One region of the Phytohabitans rumicis genome, then DNA from elsewhere that is predicted to be linked to it. Evidence: riboswitches for the same ligand, from Rfam matches in the RefSeq annotation. Region 1 holds a riboswitch; each other region holds the start of a gene.

What was found. A riboswitch is a leader RNA that binds a small molecule or an ion and turns the genes downstream of it on or off. The one in region 1 is predicted to bind cyclic di-AMP.
Region 2: linked by a shared signal. The riboswitch ahead of Prum_RS27980 (coiled-coil domain-containing protein) and the one ahead of Prum_RS19505 (C40 family peptidase) in region 1 are both predicted to bind cyclic di-AMP.
Region 3: linked by a shared signal. The riboswitch ahead of Prum_RS17035 (coiled-coil domain-containing protein) and the one ahead of Prum_RS19505 (C40 family peptidase) in region 1 are both predicted to bind cyclic di-AMP.

What each region holds. Positions count from the first base shown of each region.
Region 1 is NZ_BLPG01000001.1:4,365,604-4,371,670, reverse strand. Features, by position in the region: gene Prum_RS19520 (C40 family peptidase) at 1-519, shown strand, start outside; gene Prum_RS19515 (N-acetylmuramoyl-L-alanine amidase) at 586-2,529, opposite strand; gene Prum_RS19510 (LamG domain-containing protein) at 2,666-3,385, shown strand; cyclic di-AMP (ydaO/yuaA leader) riboswitch at 3,523-3,655, shown strand; gene Prum_RS19505 (C40 family peptidase) at 3,668-4,642, shown strand; gene dcd (dCTP deaminase) at 4,758-5,339, opposite strand; gene Prum_RS19495 (pyridoxamine 5'-phosphate oxidase family protein) at 5,395-5,955, shown strand; tRNA gene Prum_RS19490 (tRNA-Gly) at 6,014-6,067, shown strand, end outside.
Region 2 is NZ_BLPG01000001.1:6,143,776-6,149,842, forward strand. Features, by position in the region: gene Prum_RS27970 (STAS domain-containing protein) at 1-161, shown strand, start outside; partial or broken gene Prum_RS51990 (serine/threonine-protein kinase) at 230-1,000, shown strand; gene surE (5'/3'-nucleotidase SurE) at 1,039-1,809, opposite strand; gene Prum_RS27980 (coiled-coil domain-containing protein) at 2,439-3,434, opposite strand; cyclic di-AMP (ydaO/yuaA leader) riboswitch at 3,439-3,595, opposite strand; gene Prum_RS27985 (cation diffusion facilitator family transporter) at 3,690-4,595, opposite strand; gene Prum_RS27990 (SMP-30/gluconolactonase/LRE family protein) at 4,681-5,607, shown strand; gene Prum_RS27995 (HelD family protein) at 5,591-6,067, opposite strand, start outside.
Region 3 is NZ_BLPG01000001.1:3,862,558-3,868,624, forward strand. Features, by position in the region: gene Prum_RS17025 (SigE family RNA polymerase sigma factor) at 1-269, opposite strand, end outside; gene Prum_RS17030 (glycoside hydrolase family 10-like protein) at 339-1,898, shown strand; cyclic di-AMP (ydaO/yuaA leader) riboswitch at 2,019-2,154, shown strand; gene Prum_RS17035 (coiled-coil domain-containing protein) at 2,334-3,236, shown strand; gene Prum_RS17040 (glycoside hydrolase family 65 protein) at 3,285-5,654, opposite strand; gene Prum_RS17045 (HAD family hydrolase) at 5,651-6,067, opposite strand, start outside.

The DNA of each region.
Region 1 (6,067 bases):
CGGCTGGACGCGCTGATCACCCAGCAGCAGAAGCAGGACGCCGAGTTGGGCGCGCGCAAGAAGCAGATCGACGGCGAAATCGCCAAGCTGCAGAAGCTGCGGGACAGCGCGATTGGTACTTCCTCGAAGAGCTCGCTCTACATCGGAGCGTGCCCGGCTGTCTACATCGGAGGCGCGGCCGGCACGGCGGTGCGTACGGCCTGCAACCAGATCGGAAAGCCGTACGTGTGGGGCGCGGACGGGCCGGGTTCGTTCGACTGCTCTGGGCTCACCCAGTACGCCTGGGGCAAGGCGGGCGTGAGCCTGACTCACCACGCAGCCGACCAGTGGAACGAGGGCGCGGTGATCGGCCGCGACAGCGCCCGCCCGGGCGACCTGGTCTTCTTCTACAGCGACCTGCACCACGTGGGCATGTACGTGGGCAACGGACTGATGGTGCACGCCCCGCGATCGGGCAAGCCGGTGCAGATGGCCACCATCGACACCATGCCGTTGCGCGGCTTCCGCCGCCCGAGCTGAGTGCAAGGAAGGGCCCCCTCCTATCGCTTTTTGCATAGGAGGGGGCCCTTCCTAACATGCACGCGCCTAGAGGAACGACGGGAGCAACTGCACGTCGGCCAGGTTCACGAACATGACCCGGTGGCCGAACTGGATCTGCACGTACTTGGTGTCGCTGCGGATCACCGTCCAGTCACCCGGTGACGACCCGTCGAACGTCACCGCCCGGTAGTACTCGCCCGGCAGGACGTTGCCGACCGCGTACCGCTGCCCCGCCGACAGCGTGTACTGCAACGGCGTGATGGCCTGGTACGGCACGCCCGTCGGGTACGCGGCCTGCTCCGGATAGGCCCGCCCGTACACCGGAATCGTCGCCTTGCCCGGCTTGGGCGTCACCACGAGCCCGGTGGCCCACTTCGCGGCCGGCGCCGACCGCGGGTTGTAGAACCATCCCTTCTGCCCGAGGTACCAGATCGCCGTCCAGTCGCCCTGCCGGTCGGCGACGGCGTACGTCTGCCCGGCCGACACCCGGGAGCCGTGGTCGGAGACGTGCATGGTGGCGTCCACGCCGCTCGGCCGCAACCCGATGTCCTTGAGCAGCGGCGAAGCCGCGTCCGGCGCGGTGTGCAGGATGACCGCCGAGGATCCGCGCGGCGTGCACGGCTGGGACGCGACGCTGCCGCACCCGACGAACGCCGGCTTGTTGGTCGCGAAGTCCGGGTCGATCGTCACCATGCCGCTGCCCGGCCAACCGGTCGTCCTAAATGGAGCCTTCAGCAGGTCGAAGTAGTGCGACCAGTCCCAGTACGGACCCGGGTCCCAGTGCATGCCGCGCACGTTCGCCGGGATGGTGCCGGGCACGTTGTCGTGGCCGATGATGTGGTTGCGGTCCAGCGGGATGCCGAGCCGCGTCGCCAGGTACCGCACCAGCTTCGCCGACGTGCGGTACATCGCCTCGGTGTACCAGGTGCCCTGCGCGGCGAAGCCCTCGTGCTCCAGCCCGATCGCCTTGGCGTTGACGTACCAGTTGCCGGCGTGCCAGCCCACGTCCTTGGCCTTGAGGTGCTGGGCGATGTGCCCGTCGACCGAGCGCAGCGTGTACTGCCAGCTCACATATTTTGGATCCAGTACCAAGTTGACGGAGGGCTGGAAGTACCCCTCGGTGTCGTGGATGACGATGTACTCGATCTTCTGCTGCTTGGGCCGGTTGCCCAGGTCGTGGTTGCCGTAGTCGGGGTTGCCGTTGTTGTCCAGGAACTCCTGGTACGGCGCCGGAATCCACTCGCAGGAGATGTCCACCGGGCACTCCAGGCCGTCCGGGCGGGCCAGCTTGCGCAGCCCGAGCCGGTCCAGCCAGCCGCGCGCCGGGTTGACGCTCCGCGCGGCCAGCGTCACGCTCTGCCCGTCGTCGGTCACCCGCGCGACGCCCTCGCGGATCGTCGTGAAGACCTGGTCGGCAAAGGCCGCCGCGGCATCGGCACTGTCCGCGCCGCTGTACCTGGCCACCGCGCCGTACCAGGCCGCCGGGTCGCTCGCGCTCCCCGTCGGTCCAGCGATGCTTTCCTGGTACGCGGAAAGGAGTGCCGCCCCACCCCGGATGTTCTCGGTCGGGCTGGTGCGCAGCGCCTCCTCGGTCGCGCCGGTGAGCGCCGCGGCACGGTCGAGCGTCTGCAGCGCCTCGGGAGCGGGCGCCGGCACACCCACCGAGGCGACGTCCTTGGTGCTTCGGGCGTCGTCGCCCCGGGCGTCCTCGGCGTCGTCGTCGTGGTGGTTTCCGCCGGGTAGCGACGTCACGTACGTGGCGTCGGTAAGGTGCATCGGGCCGTAGCCGGCGCTGGTGCTGGGCGTGCCGGCGTTGGTGTCCCACCGGGACTCCAGGTACGACACGCCGAGCAGGACGCTCTCGGGTACGCCGAACTCCGCCGCGGCGGCCGCGTACTCCTGCTGTCGGGTGTCGGTTGATGGGCTGGTCGCGGGGGCGGGCGTGGTCGACACCAGCGTCGCCGCGCCGACCACCGCCGTACTGAGCACGATTCGCGTTGTAAGACGGGGCATGGTCAATAGATTACGAGACTTCGCGCCTACATGTAAGAAAGCTTCACGCGCTCCTGAAATCTAGCTCTGCGAGTGATTGTCTGAGTTGCCCTGGAATCTCCACAATCGAGCAATGTCGCGCGAAATGCACATGACGCGCCGATGGGGCGTACCCCTGCTTGGACTGGTGTGTGTGGCGCTGGCCGCGACCGCGAAGCCCGCGCCGGGTGGGCCGCCGTCGGTGTCGGTGCGGTACACGTTCGACGGCTGGTTCACCGGCTCGGTGCCGGATGCCGCCGGGCGGCACCCGCTGCGGACGCGGGGTGTCGTGGGCTTCACCGAGCGCGGCGGCGGGTGGGCGGCACGGTTTCCGGACCGGTGCGACGGCGCCGGCTGCCCCCGGGCGATCCTGGAGAGCGGGCCGGCGCCCGAGCTCAATCCGGGCACCCGCGCGCTGCGCTACGGCGCCTCGGTGCTGATGACGGCCGCCGACGCCGGCGACGGCGCGAACGTTGTGCAGAAAGGGTTTTCGACCGGCGGCGTCACCCAGCTCAAGCTCCAGGTCGACGGCCGCGCCGGCCAGCCGAGCTGCGTGGTCGCCAGCACCACGACGATCTACCGGGTGATCGCGCCGGTGACCGTGACCGACGGCCGGTGGCACGCGCTCGCCTGCACCCGGGCCGGCTCGACGCTGTCGATTTTCGTCGATGCGGTGCCGCGCGGCTCGGTCCACGTGCCGCCCGGGGTGTCCATTGTGAATTCCGAACCGCTGCGAATCGGCGGCAAGAACGTCTCCGTCGACAATGACCAGTACGCCGGACTGCTGGACGACGTGTTTCTGTCTATTGACTAGCATCGTTTCGATATACGATGCGCTACCGTGCGCACACGGACCGAACTAGTGCCCCCGTACCGCTTGCGGGTCGATTGCGCCGCTCCTACCCTTGGGGATCGTTGAGCCGGAGGTCGGCCTCCCAGCCTGGGAGACCACGGCTCAGCCCGCCGAGTCGGTCAGACAACGAGCCGGGGAACCACGCAACTTGGGGTGAATCCGCGATCCGCGGTAGGGCGTTCTTCCCGCCCGAACCCGTCAGCTAACCCGGTAGGCGGCCAGGGAGAAGGAGTTCGGACTCCGGTGGCAGGCTATGCCGCGCGTCGCTCCATCATTACCGCGTTCCTCGCATGCGCCGCCGTGCTGTCCAGCGGCACGGTCGTGCACGCCGCGCCGTCCCCCGCCGAGATCGAGAAGCAGATCGACGCGGCGTTCGAGAAGCTCGAGCCGGTGCTTGAGCGCCACAACGCCACCCGGATCGATCTGGCCGCCAAGCGTAAGCAGGCCGACGCGCTCGCCAAGAAGATCGCGCCGCTGCAACTCCAGATCGACCTGGCGATGACCCGGGTCGGCGAGTTCGCCGTGGAGCGCTACAAGGGCGGAAACTTCTCCGCGTTCAACGCGCTCCTGACGAGCGGCACGCCGACGACGTTCGCCGACCAACTGGAGCTGCTGGACGTCTTCGCCCGCCGTTCCCAGGCCGAAGTCCAGCAGGTCATCGACCTCAAGGAACGCTACGCCAAGCAGAAGGCCCCACTGGACGCGTTGGTCAGCCAGCTGACCGAGGCCGAGGCCGACCTGGCGGTGAAGAAGAAGCAGCTCGACGGCGAGATCGACAAGCTGGAAAAGGCGCGCCTGGCCGCGTACGGCAGCGGTGGCGGCGTCGGTGAGCTGAGGCCCGCGGCGTGCCCGTACTCGTACGACGGCAGCGCCGGCACCAAGGCGGCCAAGTTCGCCTGCGCGCAGATCGGCTCGGATTACGTCTTCGGCGCCGAGGGTCCCGACGCGTACGACTGCTCCGGGCTGACCATGAAGTCCTGGCAGGCCGCCGGCGTCTCGCTGCCGCACAACGCCGCCCGCCAGAAGGGCACGGTCGATCCGGTCAGCAGTCGAAGCAACCTGAAGGTCGGCGATCTCGTCTTCTACTACAGCGACGTCCATCACGTGGGCATCTACGTCGGCGGCGGCTACATCGTGGACGCGTCCAAGCCCGGGGTACCGGTCCGGATGCGCACGATCAACGCCGCGCCGATCAATGGCTACGGCCGACCGGGCTAGCGTTACCCACCCCCGTGGCCGCGCCTGTCGCGTGTTCCCCCGTCACGCGACCCGCACCGGCCAGAGAAAAAAAGACGCCCTCCCATCCACCCGGGATGGGAGGGCGTCTTCTCGGTTAACGTGCTGTCGGCCAGGTCCGCCAGTTCTTCCAGGCCCTACTCGGAGTGGGCCCGCGCTGACCCTGGTACCGCGAGCCGTACACGCTCGACCCGTACGGGTGCTCGGCCGGCGACGACAGCCGGAAGATGCACAGCTGACCGATCTTCATGCCCGGCCACAGGGTGATCGGCAGGTTCGCCACGTTGGAGAGCTCGAGCGTGACGTGCCCGCTGAACCCCGGGTCGATGAAACCGGCGGTCGAATGCGTCAGCAGGCCGAGACGGCCCAGGCTCGACTTCCCCTCGAGGCGGCCGGCAAGCTGGTCGCCCAGCGAGATAACTTCCAGCGTGGAGGCCAGCACGAACTCGCCCGGATGCAACACGAACGGCTGACCGGCCGGCACCTCGACCTGCGAGGTGAGATCGTCTTGCCGTACCGACGGGTCGATGTGCGTGTACAGGTGGTTGTTGAACACGCGGAAGATCCGGTCCAGCCGGACGTCAATGCTGGACGGCTGGACCAGGTCCGGCTCGAACGGGTCGAGCGCGAGGTTGCCCGCCTTGATCTCGCTGACGAGGTCGCGGTCGGAGAGCAGCATGCGACACACCATAGGGGACTACCTTGCTCGTACATACGTTCGATAAGATGCTGGCATGGCATCTTGGTCTGAGTTCGTCACCGATGAGCCCCGCCTGGCCGAGGCGATCCGCTCCCTCATGCAGCAGTACGGTCCGGGTCTGGGCTACCTCGCGACCGTGCGCGCCGACGGCGGACCGCGGGTGCATCCGGTGTCACCGGTGATCACGGACGAGGGCCTCTACTGCTTCGTCGTCGACTCGCCCAAGCGGCGTGACCTGGAGCGCGACGGCCGCTACGCGCTCCACTCCTTCCCGCCCGAGGACAGCGACGACGAGGCGTACCTGGCCGGCCGCGCCCAGGTCGTCACCGACCGCGCCAAGGTGGCCCGCCTCGCCGGCAACCTGCGGGCCGCACCGCAGGTCGACTGGCGGCTGTTCGAGTTCACGGTCGACGTGGCGATGCTGGCCCGGCACGGACGCAACGGCGCCACCCCGTTCACGGTCGGCACGCCCGAGCGCCCCGCGGTGCAGGTGTGGCTCGACCCGACGGCCGCCTCTTCGGCTACGGCGTCCTCGGCTACGGCGTCCGACAGGCGTTCCAGGCGTTCGACCTGCGCGTCGCCTGGCCTGCGGTGATAGTCCCTGGGCGGTGTGCCCGTGGTGGCTGGGTTGTGATGTACAGTGGTGTCCGCTTGCGGGTGTAGTTCAATGGCAGAACATCAGCTTCCCAAGCTGACAGTGAGGGTTC
Region 2 (6,067 bases), 1.8 Mb from region 1:
AGACGGCCGAGGTCAGCGGCGTCAAGCTGCTGGTCACCGAGCCCAGCCGGTTCGTGCACCGGCAGCTGTGGGTCACCGGCCTGCTCGGCCTGTTCGGCGCTCCGGAGCCCTACTTCGCCGGCTCCGCAGCCGGCTCCGAGGTGCCCTCGCCGAACGCGTGACCACGGATTTGACGCTTGTAGATTACCCGTCCTGTACGGAATAGTCCGGTGACGTGACGTTGCTGCGGATGGGCACCGCCATCGTCGGCCGGTACGTCCTGCTGCACCCGATCGGGCGCGGCGGGGTCTCGGTCGTGTACCAGGCTGTCGACGCGCTGTCGCCACGTCCCATCGCGGTCAAGGTGCTGGCCCCGGCCCTCGCCGACGCCCGCGCGCGGGAGAGCGTACGGCGCGAGGCGCTCATCACCGACCGGCTGCGCCACCCGAGCGTGCCGCGGATCTACGACCACGGCGACGCACCGCTACCCGGCGGCGGCGTCGCGCCGTACGTCGTGATGGAGTTGCTCGCCGGGGTCTCGCTGGCGGACCGGTTGGAGGGTGGCGCCCTGCCCTGGCCGGAGGCCGTCCACATCGCGGCGACGGTCGCCGACGTGCTGGCCGTGGCGCACCGGCGCGGTTTTGTGCACCGCGACATCACCGCCAGCAACATCATGCTGACCGACAACGGCGTCAAGATCATTGACTTCGGGCTGGCGGCCACTGTGGAGCGCCCGCGCCCTCGCCCGGACCGGCCCCGGCTCACCCGGACCACTCTGCCGCGGCGCCCCCTCGTGCCGGCGCACCGGGTTACCTCCGCCGCCCAGCCCGCCGACGACGTGTACGCGCTGGGCGTGCTCCTGTACGAGATGGTGACCGGGCGTTCGCCGTACCCGGGAGGGATGCCGAACTTTCGTGGCATGGCGCCGACGCCGGTGCTCGCGGTGGCCGGACTGCCGCGGCAGCTCGCCGACCTCTGCCGGGCCTGCATGGCCAAGCAGGCCGCGCAGCGCCCGAGCAGCTCCGAGGTGGCGCTCGCGCTGTGGGGTGCGCTGGTGGGTCAGGGCAGCTCGACGTCCACTTCGGACACCGCCCGGACCGCGGTGACGGTGGCGTACCCCTCCACGAGCAGTGCCGCGTCGGTGCCCGGCTCCAGGCGTACGTCGGTCTCCTCCAGGGTCGTGCGCACGTAGCCCACCCCGACCTCCGCCACCGCCATCCGCACCTGACCGAAGCTGGCCAGCCGCGCCCGACGTACGCCCCGGAGCCGGTCGCGTGGCAGATCCGGCACGTTGAGGTTGAAGACGGTCCGCTCCGGCGCGCTCTTCAACGCGGGCAGCAACTCGGCCGCGACCGTCCCCGCCGTCGCCCAGTGCCGGTGCTCGTCGGCGGGCCTGCCCGCACGGAAAACGTCGGCCATCGGCATGTCCAGCGATACGGCCAGCGCGCGGCAGCCGTTCGCCGCCGCCGTGAACGCCGCACCCACCGTGCCCGAGTGCAGCAGGGCCAGCCCGGTGTTGGCGCCGCGGTTGATGCCCGACAGCACGAGCTCCGGCGGCGGCCCGAACGCGCCCAACGTCGCGATCAGCGCGATGAACCCGGGGGAGCCGGCCACCCCGTACGACTCGACACCGTCCAGCCCGTCCAGCGGGTGCGCGGTGACGACGATCCGCCCGTCCTGCCTGACCGCGGTCATGGCGGCGCTCATCCCGCTCGCCTCCTCGATCGGCGCGGCGACCACCACCTCCAGCCCCGCGTCCACCGCCGCCCGAGCCAGCGCCCGGATCCCAGGTGCGGCGATGCCATCGTCGTTGGTAACCAATACCTTCATCGCCCTCCCCTCCCCGCCAGGCTACGTGCCCGTCCGTCTGCCCGTCCGTGCGTGCGCGTCCGTCTGCGCGCCCGGGCGCGCGCGTCGATCAAGGGCAAATGGTCGTGCTTTGATCTCCAAACCACGACCATTTGCCCTTGATCGACGGGCTTTCCCTTGATCGGCGGGCGGGCGTCCGCGGTGCGTCCCGCTCCGCGCCCGCGTCGCCCCCAGCAGGGGACCCCTACTGGGGGCGGGAACCAACCTTTGCCCCACCAAGTCGACGGTTCCGGCTGATGGGTGCCGGGGGTGTAACGCGTAGCGAGGGTGCAGCGCCTTTCTTACAGGCTTGGACACAGGGGTAAAGGGGCAACCCCGCCCGGCCCGGTCTCGCGCATCCCCCCAGACCGGCGAGACCGGGTCACGGCACCCCGGTACGGGTTTGCACGCACCCGTACCGGGGTGCCGCCTCATGTGGGGCGGCCGCGCCGATCAAGGACTTCTACGCCGATCAAGGACTTCTACGCCGATCAAGGGCAAACGGTCGCGGATCGGAGATCGAACCACGACCGTTTGCCCTTGATCGACGAGCAGAGCCCGCGCCGAGCGCGAGCAGAGCGCGCGAGGAGCGAGGGAGCGAGGGAGCGGAGCTACGTTACGGATAGGTGGACGTGGTCGGTGTGTTCGGCGGAGGGGCTGCCGCTGCCGCTGTACGACTTCCAGCCGCTGCTTGGTAGCCAGATCCGGCGGAACCAGATCACGTAGAGCACGCCGAGAGCGCTCGCGTTCTTGATGTAGAAGTTGGCGAGCCGGTCGCCGTAGTCCTTGTTGCTGCCGCTCGCCACGCTGCCGAAGCCGCCCGACGCCACCGCCCAGTCGCATGCCCGGCCCTTGGGGTGTTCACCCGAGCCGCCGCTGCGCCAGCAGTAGACGTACTTGCTGAAGCCGGCCTTCTTCGTCTCGTTGTACGCGTGCAGGAGCCGCGGGGTGATGCAGCCGCCGGTGCCGGTCGGGTCCTTGACGGAGCAGCTGCCGGAGCCGCTCGGTCCCTGGCTGGCGGTCGCCGCGCCGCTGCCGCTCGGCCCGTCTGCGCTGTCGCCACCACCCTCGGCGGCGAGGGCGTTTTCGGCCTGCTTCTTGCGGGCGGCCATGACCTGGACCTGCTTCTGCTGCTCGCGGATCTCGTTGTCGATCGCGAGCTTGGCGTTCTTGACATCTTCCTGGGTGTCGAGCAGGTCGCGGAGCTTCTTGTCCTCGGTGGCGGCGAGCGCGTCGAGTGCCGCGGCCCGGTCCATGAAGCCTTCCGGCGAGTCGCTGTTGAGCAGCGCCGAGATCGGACCGAGACGACCCCGCTGGTACGCCGTGTTGGCCACCTCACCCAGCGTGGACTGCTTGACGACGAGGTCGCGCTCCACCTGGGCGAGTTGCGTGGTCAGCTCCTGCTGCCGCTTCTTCGACTTGGCCAGTGTGGACTGTGCGACCACGAAACCCTTGCTCGCCGCTTCGAGTTGATCGCGGAGCGTGGCCGTGCCGCCCTCGGGGTCGTTGGGCGCGGCGGCCGCCGGTGCAGGGTGGATGCCGACCAGGGCGAACGCGGCCGCGAGCAGCACAGCGGCGAGCCCGAATCGGCTGCGGGCGTGAGCCATCAACCGTCCTTCCAGTCAGCCGCCTACCGAGTTAGCTGACGGGTTCGGGACGGAAGTACCCCTACCGCTCGCGCGGATTCACCCCAGTAGTTCGGTGGTTCCCCGGCTCACCCAAGGCTCGATGCGAGACCGAGCATGCGGCGATTCGGCGGCAGCCACCACCGGCGCCGAGGGGCGCCGCCGGGCAGTGGCCGGAGCCGAGCGTACCGGCTCGTCATCGATGTGCCCAGTCTCGTACGGACCGTCACGAATTGGTCACCATGTGGTCTCTTGGCAGGACTCCGCCGGCTCGACCTGGAGGGTGGCGTGCGCGATGTCGAAGTCGTCGTGCAGCGCCTCGCGCGCGGCGACCAGAACAGGGCCGACCTGCGCGGCCGGGTCGAGGGTGAGGTGGGCGGACGCCACGTCCATGCCGGAGGTGAGCGTCCACACGTGCAGGTCGTGCACGTCGCACACGCCGGGCACGGCGGCCAGGCGGGTCTGTACGGCGGTCACGTCGACGTGCTCGGGCGCGGCCTGCACGAGGATGCGCACCGCCGCGCGGGCCAGCTTCCAGGTGCGCGGCAGGATGAACAGGCCCACCGCGACGGCGACGATCGGGTCGGCGTACCACCAGTCGGTCAGGGCGATCACCGCGGCCGCGACGATCACGCCGGCCGAGCCGAGCAGGTCGCCGAGCACCTCCAGGTACGCGCCGCGCACGTTCAGGCTCTCCTTCGCGCCGGAGCGCAGCAGGCCGAACGCGACGAGGTTGGCGACCAGCCCGGCCGCGGCGACCACGAGCATCGGGCCGGCGGGCACCTCGGGCGGGTCGGCGAAGCGGCGTACCGACTCGATCAGGACGTAGATCGCCACGCCGAAGAGCAGCACCGCGTTGCCGAGCGCCGCGAGCACCTCCAGCCGGTACAGCCCGAACGTCCGCTGCGGATCGCCGGCGGCCCGCGAGGCAGCGTAGATGGCCGCCAGTGCCATCCCGATCCCGAGCACGTCGGTGAACATGTGCCCGGCGTCGGACAGCAGGGCGAGCGAGCCGGTCAGCAGCGCGGCGACCGCCTCGATCACCATGAACGCCGCGAGCAGCGCAAACGCCGCCCACAGCCGCCCGCGATGGCGCTCACCGGCCCGCGTGGCCACTGCCCCGTGATCGTGTCCCGCACCCATGGCCGTCAAATATATGCTGACATTGCAATGTGTGCAAACCTGGTACTGAAATCCAATGCCATCGAACCGAGTGGCAGTGATGTGCGTGGATCGAAGTGTGCTTACTCGTCGTGCTCTCCTCACGTCCTCCGCCGCCGCAGCGATATCGGCGGCCACCGTCAGCGTTCCAAGCGCCGCGAGCGCCGGTCAGAAGCACCTTCCCGACGTCATCGCGCTGCCCAACGGCTTCCGGCCGGAGGGCATCGCCATCGGCAAGCAGCCGTACGCCTACTTCGGCTCCCTCGCCGACGGCCGCATCTACCGGGCCAGCCTCGTCACCGGCCGCGGCAAGGTCATCTCGCCCGGACCGGGCACGCCGTCCGTCGGCTTGAAAATCGACCGCCACGGCCTCTTCGTCGCCGGCGGAGCAGCCGGCGACGGCCGGGTCGTCGACCCGCGTACCGGGGAGATCCTCGCGTCGTATCAGTTCGCGAGCGCGCCGACGTTCATCAACGACGTCGTGGTGACCCCGTTCGGGGCGTTCTTCACCGACTCGAACAACCCGTTCCTCTACAAGGTGACGCGGCCCGGCGCCTTCACCCCGTTGCCGTACAGCGGCGACCTCGTCTACCAGGCCGGCTTCAACGTCAACGGGATCGCGCCCACGCCGGACGGGCGGGCGCTGCTGGTCGTGCAGTCCAACACGGGCGGACTCTTCCGGGTCAACCCGGCCACCGGCGCGACCACCCAGGTCGACCTCGGCGGCGAGATCCTCACCAACGGCGACGGGCTGCTGGTGCTCGGCCGCAGCCTCTACGTGGTGCAGAACAGGCTCAACCAGGTCGCCGTCTTCCGCCTCGACCGGCGGGGCACCAGCGGTGCCCTGGTCACCCGCCTCACCAGCCCGAACTTCGACGTACCCACGACCGTCGCCGCGTTCGGCGACCGGCTCTACCTGCCGAACGCCCGCTTCACCACGACGCCGACGCCGGACACCACGTACACGGCGGTCGCGGTCAAGCGGACAGCGTGACGAGGCGCTGGGTCGCGCGGGACAGGGCCACGTAGAGGGTCCGCGCGCCGTCCTCTTTCCGGATCTCCTCCGGCGCGACCAGCGCCACGCCGTCGTACTCCATGCCCTTGGCCTGCAAGCTGGTGACCACCTGCAAGCGGTCCGCGGGCAGCTCGGTGAGCCACGCCGCGACCTCGTCGCGGCGTGGCACCGGCGCGATGACGCCGACCGTGCCCTCGACCTCATCCAGCAGCCGCGCCGCGGCCTTGCGGGTCGCATCCGGCAGGTCCGCCGGGGCCAGGGTCAATTGCTCCGGGGGTACGCCGGTGGAGCGCACCGCCCGGGGCAGCGTGATGCCGGGGGAGACCTCACGGATCACCTCGGCGGCCAGCGCGAAGATCTCCGCGGAGTTGCGGTAGTTCGTGGTGAGCGTGAACTCGTGCCGCCGGCGGCTACCCAGCGCGCGGTCGCGGGCCCGGGC
Region 3 (6,067 bases), 500 kb from region 1:
AGCGATTCCGGTACGCGCCGCCGGCGCCACCAGTTGACCTGCAGGTGGTACATGGTCCGCCGGGTGTACGCCTCGGCATTGCCGGTGTCCCGCAGCCGCCGCCAGGCCCGGTGCGTACGGGCGAGCGCCGACTGCACCAGGTCCTCCGCGAGGTGCTGGTCTCCGGTCAGCAGGTACGCCGAGCGCAGCAACGCCGGCGTGCGGGACCGGACGAACGCGTCGAAGTCCACGCTTTCCGCCCCGGTAGGCACCGTCACAAGAAGTGGCACGCCACCCAAGACGTCTCCCACCCGGTAGAGGGTTGCCGATCGACCGCATCTCATGGGCACACTGGGGCGATGTCGCCAGCCCCACCCCGCGGCCCGATCGCGGCGGTCCTCGCTTTCGTCGTCCTCGCCACGGTCGGGGTGGCGCGCTGGCAGGCGCGCCCGGACCCGGCGGACGAGGTGGCCACCTCGGCGGTGGCCCGGGGCAGTTGCGCCGGGCGGCCCATGGAGGCGACCCACCAGCTGCGCGGCATGTGGCTCACTACGGTCAGCAACATCGACTGGCCGAGCCGCCCCGGCCTGGACGCCGAGACGGTCAAGAAGGAGTATCGCGGCTGGCTCGACCTGGCGCAGCAACGCGGGCACAACGCGGTTTTCGTCCACGTACGCCCCAGCGGCGACGCGTTCTGGGAGTCGACGTACGCGCCGTGGTCGTACTGGCTGACCGGCCGCAAGGACGGGCAGAGCCCCGGGTGGGACCCGATGGAGTTCATGGTCGCCGAGGCGCACGCCCGCAACATCGAGTTCCACGCCTGGTTCAACCCGTACAAAGCGGGCCAGACCGGGGTCATCAACGAGCTGCCGGTCGACCATCCGCTGCGCGCGCACCCGGACTGGGCGGTGGCGTACCCGGCGAAGGGCAAGGGCAGCCGCCTGTACTACAACCCGGGCATCCCCGAGGCGCGGCGGTTCGTCGAGGACTCGATCCTCGACGCGGTCACCCGGTACGACATCGACGGCGTGCACTTCGACGACTTTTTCTACCCGTACCCGGTCAAAAAGGAAGATTTCTCCGACGCGAAGGCTTTCCAGCAGTACGGCAACGGCCTGTCCAAGGCGGACTGGCGCCGGCAGAACGTCAACCTGTTCGTCCAGGAGACCAACCAGCGGGTCAAGGAAGCCAAGCCGTGGATGAAGTTCGGCATCAGCCCGTTCGGCATCTGGCGGAACGCCGCCAACGACCCGCTCGGCTCGCAGACCCGCGGGCTGCAGAGCTATGACGCGATCTACGCGGACACCCGGCTCTGGGTGAAGGAACGCTGGGTCGACTACATCGTGCCGCAGCTCTACTGGCACATCGGCTTCGCCATCGCCGACTACGCGAAGCTGCTGCCCTGGTGGTCCGAGGTGATCAAGGGCAGCGGGGTGCAGCTCTACATCGGCATGGCGGACTACCGCATCGGCCAGTCGGGGGCCTGGCGCAACCCGGCCCAGCTGGACCAGCAGCTCACGCTCAACAGCAAGCATCCGGTCAGCGGCACCGTTCATTTCAGCGCCAAGCAGGTACGCGCCGACCGGCTGGGCGCGGTCACCCGGTACGCGAAGGCGCACTACGCCGCGCCCGCCCTGGTGCCGCCCATGTCACACCTCCGCGGTGATCTGCCCGACACACCGAAGATCCAGGAGGCGGAGTACGACGACGGCGGGGTGAAGCTCCGCTGGTCAAAGACGGGGACCAGCTATGCGGTGTACCGGGTCGACGGCGACGCGGCCAATCTCGTGGCCACGACACGCGACACGAGCTGGGCGGACACCGGCGCAACCGAGGACCGGTCGTACACCTATTGCGTGACCGCCCTGGACCGGTTGTGGAACGAAACAAGCCCGAGCGAACCGCGGGTCGTTGACTGAACAATTACCGAACGTCGTTGCCCAGTAACACCTTTTGCCTGGTCAGAGCAATATCGAAGTCCACTCTCGATCCGGTAAGCTTTCCGGCGGTCTCCGCCCGGCGGCGCCCCACGGTGCCGGCGGTGACCGCCGCCTAATTGCTCACGCTGAGCGAGCCGGGGAACCACCGTAAGTGGGGTGAATCCGCAACCGCGGTAGGGATCGTTCCCGTCCCGAACCCGTCAGCTAACTCGGTAGGCGGCCGACGGGAGGAACGTGTATGACGGCATCCGTACGTCGCCGGCGCTTGTCGCTGGCTGTTGCCCTGGTCGCCGCGGCGGCCGCGTTGTCCGGAGTGGCGATCGGGCCAAGTGGTGGAGCGGCGGCAGCGTCGCCGGTGGCGTTAGCGCCCACGCCGAACCCGGGCGACGAGGGGGCACACCGCTCCTGCGGGACGTGCTGGAGTCCACCAGCCGCGGGTACGTCGAAGCCCGCAATGCCGTCACCAAGTCGCGCAACCGGCAGTTGCAGCTCTCCCTTGAGCTCCGCAAGGCGGAAGAGCAGATCAAGGCGATGGAGCCCGAGGTCGCGCTGCTGGCCGGCTCGGCGTACCGGAATGGCCGGATCGGGCCGATGACCCTGCTGCTCAACAGCGCCTCGCCCGACGAGTTCCTGCAGCGGGCCGCGGCGCTGGACATGCTGGCCGCCCGCGACAACGCGCGGCTGGCCAAGCTCAAGGCGGCCCTCGACCAGGCATCGCGGGCCAAGGCGGCGATCGACGCCGAGGTCAAGGACGAGCAGAAGCAGCTCACCATCATGGCCAAGCAGAAGTCCGAGGCGGAGAAGGCGCTGAAGCTGGTCGGCGGCAAGGCGACCGGCGGCTTCGTCAACGCGAACTCGCCGCTGGCGAAGCAGGCGCCGCGCAACAACGACGGCGGGTTCTCCGCGCAGAGTTGCTCGGAGGACGACCCGACCACCGGGCGCTGCATCACGCCCCGGACGCTGCACATGCTCAAGGAGACGCAGCGCCTCATCGCCCAGATCCATCCGAACGACAAGGGCGCCAAGCGGTTCGTGAGCTGCTTCCGGTCGGGCGGGCCGTTTGAGCACCCGAAGGGCCGGGCCTGCGACTGGTCGGCCCAGAAGAGCAACTTCGGCGGCGACGCGACCGGGGACGACAAGTTCTACGGCAACAACCTGGCCGCGTTCTTCGTGCGCAACGCCGACCGGCTGGGCGTCATGTACGTGATCTGGTACCGGCAGTTCTGGTCACCGGCGACGGGGTGGAAGTCGTACGGCGGCGCGAACGGCGACCCGTCCAGCGACCACACCAACCACGTACACATCTCGATGCTGTAAGGGCCTGCCAGCGCGGTGCGCTGGCAGGCCCCGTGGCCTTGCGTGCCGTCAGGCGTCGGGCATCCGGCGGGCCGGGGCCCGCCCGAAGGGCTGCCGCGGCGGCGGACCGACCGGCGGCAGCGCCGGGATCGGCCGGCTGAGCGGCGCGTCGCTGGTCACGGTCACATGCTCCCCATGGTGTACGAGGTCGAGCTTGGCCCCGTCGTGACCGTTGCGCAGCGAGTAGGTCACCTCGTGCTGGGTCACGTCGACCCGCAGCCGCAGCCCGCGCCACAGCATGGAGAACTCCATGCGGTTGATCCGGCTCGGCAGCCGCGGCGCGAACGACAGCTCGCCGCCGTGGTCGCGCATGCCGCCGAGACCGGCCACGATGGCGAGCCAGGCGCCGGCGAGCGCGGCGATGTGCAGGCCCTCGCGGGTGTTGTTGTGGATGTCGTGCAGGTCCATCAGGGCGGCCTCGCCCAGATAGTCGTGGGCCAACTCGAGGTGGCCCACCTCGGCCGCCATGACCGCCTGGGTGCACGTCGACAGCGACGAGTCGCGCACGGTGCGCTGCTCGTAGTAGGCGAAGTTGCGCGCCTTCTGCTCGGGCGTGAACGCGTCACCCCGCCAATGCATCGCCAGCACCAGGTCGGCCTGCTTGAGGACCTGCTTGCGGTACAGGTCGAAGTACGGGTAGTTCAGCAGCAGCGGGTACTTGCCCGGCGGGGTGGCCGCGAAGTCCCACTCCTGGAGCCGGGTGAACTCCTCACACTGCTGGTGGACGCCCAACTCCTCGTCGTACGGGACGTGCATGGCCGCGGCGGCGTCACGCCACGACGCGGCCTCTTCCTCGTCGACGCCGAGCCGGCGGGCCTGCTCGGGGTGGCGCAGCGACGCCTCGGCGGCGCCGATCATGTTCTTCTGCGCCATCAGGTTGGTGTAGATGTTGTCGTTAACAACCGCGGTGTACTCGTCCGGCCCGGTGACCCCGTCGATGTGGAACACCCCGTGCCGGTCGTGGTGGCCCAGCGAGCGCCACAGCCGGGCGGTGTCCACCAGCAGTTCCAGGCCGACCTCGCGCTCGAAGTCGTAGTCGCCGGTGGCCACCACGTACCGCATCACCGCGTCCGCGATGTCCGCGCCGATGTGGAACGCCGCCGTGCCCGCCGGCCAGTACCCCGAACACTCCTGCCCGCGGACCGTACGCCAGGGGAACGCCGCGCCCTTGAGGCCCAGCGTCTGCGCCCGCTCCCGGGCCAGGTCGAGCGTGGCGTGCCGCCACCGCAGGCCGTGCGTGACCGCCTCCGGCTGGGTGTACGTCAACACCGGCAGCACGAACGTCTCGGTGTCCCAGAACACGTGGCCGTCGTACCCGGGTCCGGTGAGGCCCTTGGCTGCGATGGGCCGCATCTCCGCGCGGGCGCCGGCCTGCAGGAGGTGGAAGAGCGCGAAGCGCGCGGCCTGCTGCACCTCGGGGTCGCCATCCAGCCGCACGTCGGCGGCGTCCCAGAAGGCGTCGAGGTACTTGCGCTGCTCGGACAGCAGGCCGTCCCAGCCGGAGAACCGGGCCGACGCGATCGCCGCGCCCACCTGGTCCCGCAGCGCCGGGAACGAGCGCCGGCTGGACCAGCCGTACGCCAGCAGCTTGACGACCCGCAGCTTCTCGCCGGGCTTCAACACGCACGCCACCGTGGTACGCGCGAAGTCCGGGTATGCCTCGGTGTTGACCGACGTGCGCTCGGGCCCGCTGATCTCGTGCTCCATCGCGGCGGCCATCCGCAGGTTGCTCTTCTTGGTGCGGTGGATGAGCATCCCGCCGGCCGCGGTGGCCAGGTGCTCCTCCGGCTTCAGCGGAGCCTTGAGTACGGCGGCGACGCGCGGATCCTTGCGGGTGGCCGGCAACTCCTCGTTGGCGACCAGCTCGGACTGCACGATCAGGCGCAGCGGCCGGTCGTCGGCCACCTCCACCTCGTAGCAGATCGCGGCGATCGCGCGCTGGGTGAAGGAGACCAGCCGGGTGCTGCGTACGCGCACCGCCCGGCCGGCCGGCGACACCCACTCCACCGTGCGGTCGAGCGTGCCCGCCTGCAGGTCGAGGACGCGCTGGTGAGTGCGCACCTCGCCGTACCGGACGTCGAATGGCTCGTCGTCGACCAGCAGCCGCATGAGCTTGCCGTTGGTGACGTTGACCACCGTCTGCCCGGACTCCGGAAAGCCGTAACCGGCCTCGGCGTACGGCAGCGGCCGCAACTCGTAAAACGAGTTCAAATAGGTGCCCGGCAACCCGTGTGGTTCGCCCTCGTCAAGGTTTCCACGCAGTCCAATGTGGCCATTGGACAGCGCGAACACCGACTCAGACTGAGCCAGCACATCGAGGTCGAGCCGAGTCTCCCGGACGTGCCACGGCTCGACCGGGTAAGCCCGCTCACGGATCATGGATTCTCCAGCAACTCACTGAGGTCGCGCACGACGACATCGGCGCCGTGCTTATAAAGGTCGTCGGTCTGCCCGACCCGGTCGACCCCGACGACAAAGCCGAAATCGCCAGCGCGCCCGGCCTCCACACCGGCGAGGGCGTCTTCGAAAACGGCCGCTGCCGACGGCGCGACGCCGAGCAGCTTAGCGGCGTCAAGGAAGGTATCGGGGTGCGGCTTGCCGCGCAGACCGTCGCGTCGGGCCACGATGCCGTCGACGACCACTTCGACCTCCTCAATGAGGCCCGTAACGGTCAGGATATCGCGGCAATTGGCGCTTGCGGAGACCACAGCGCGAGGGAATCCGGCCTCCCGGACCGCGCGCAGATAGGCCACCGAGCCCGGGTACACGTCAACGCCCACTTCCCGGATGTG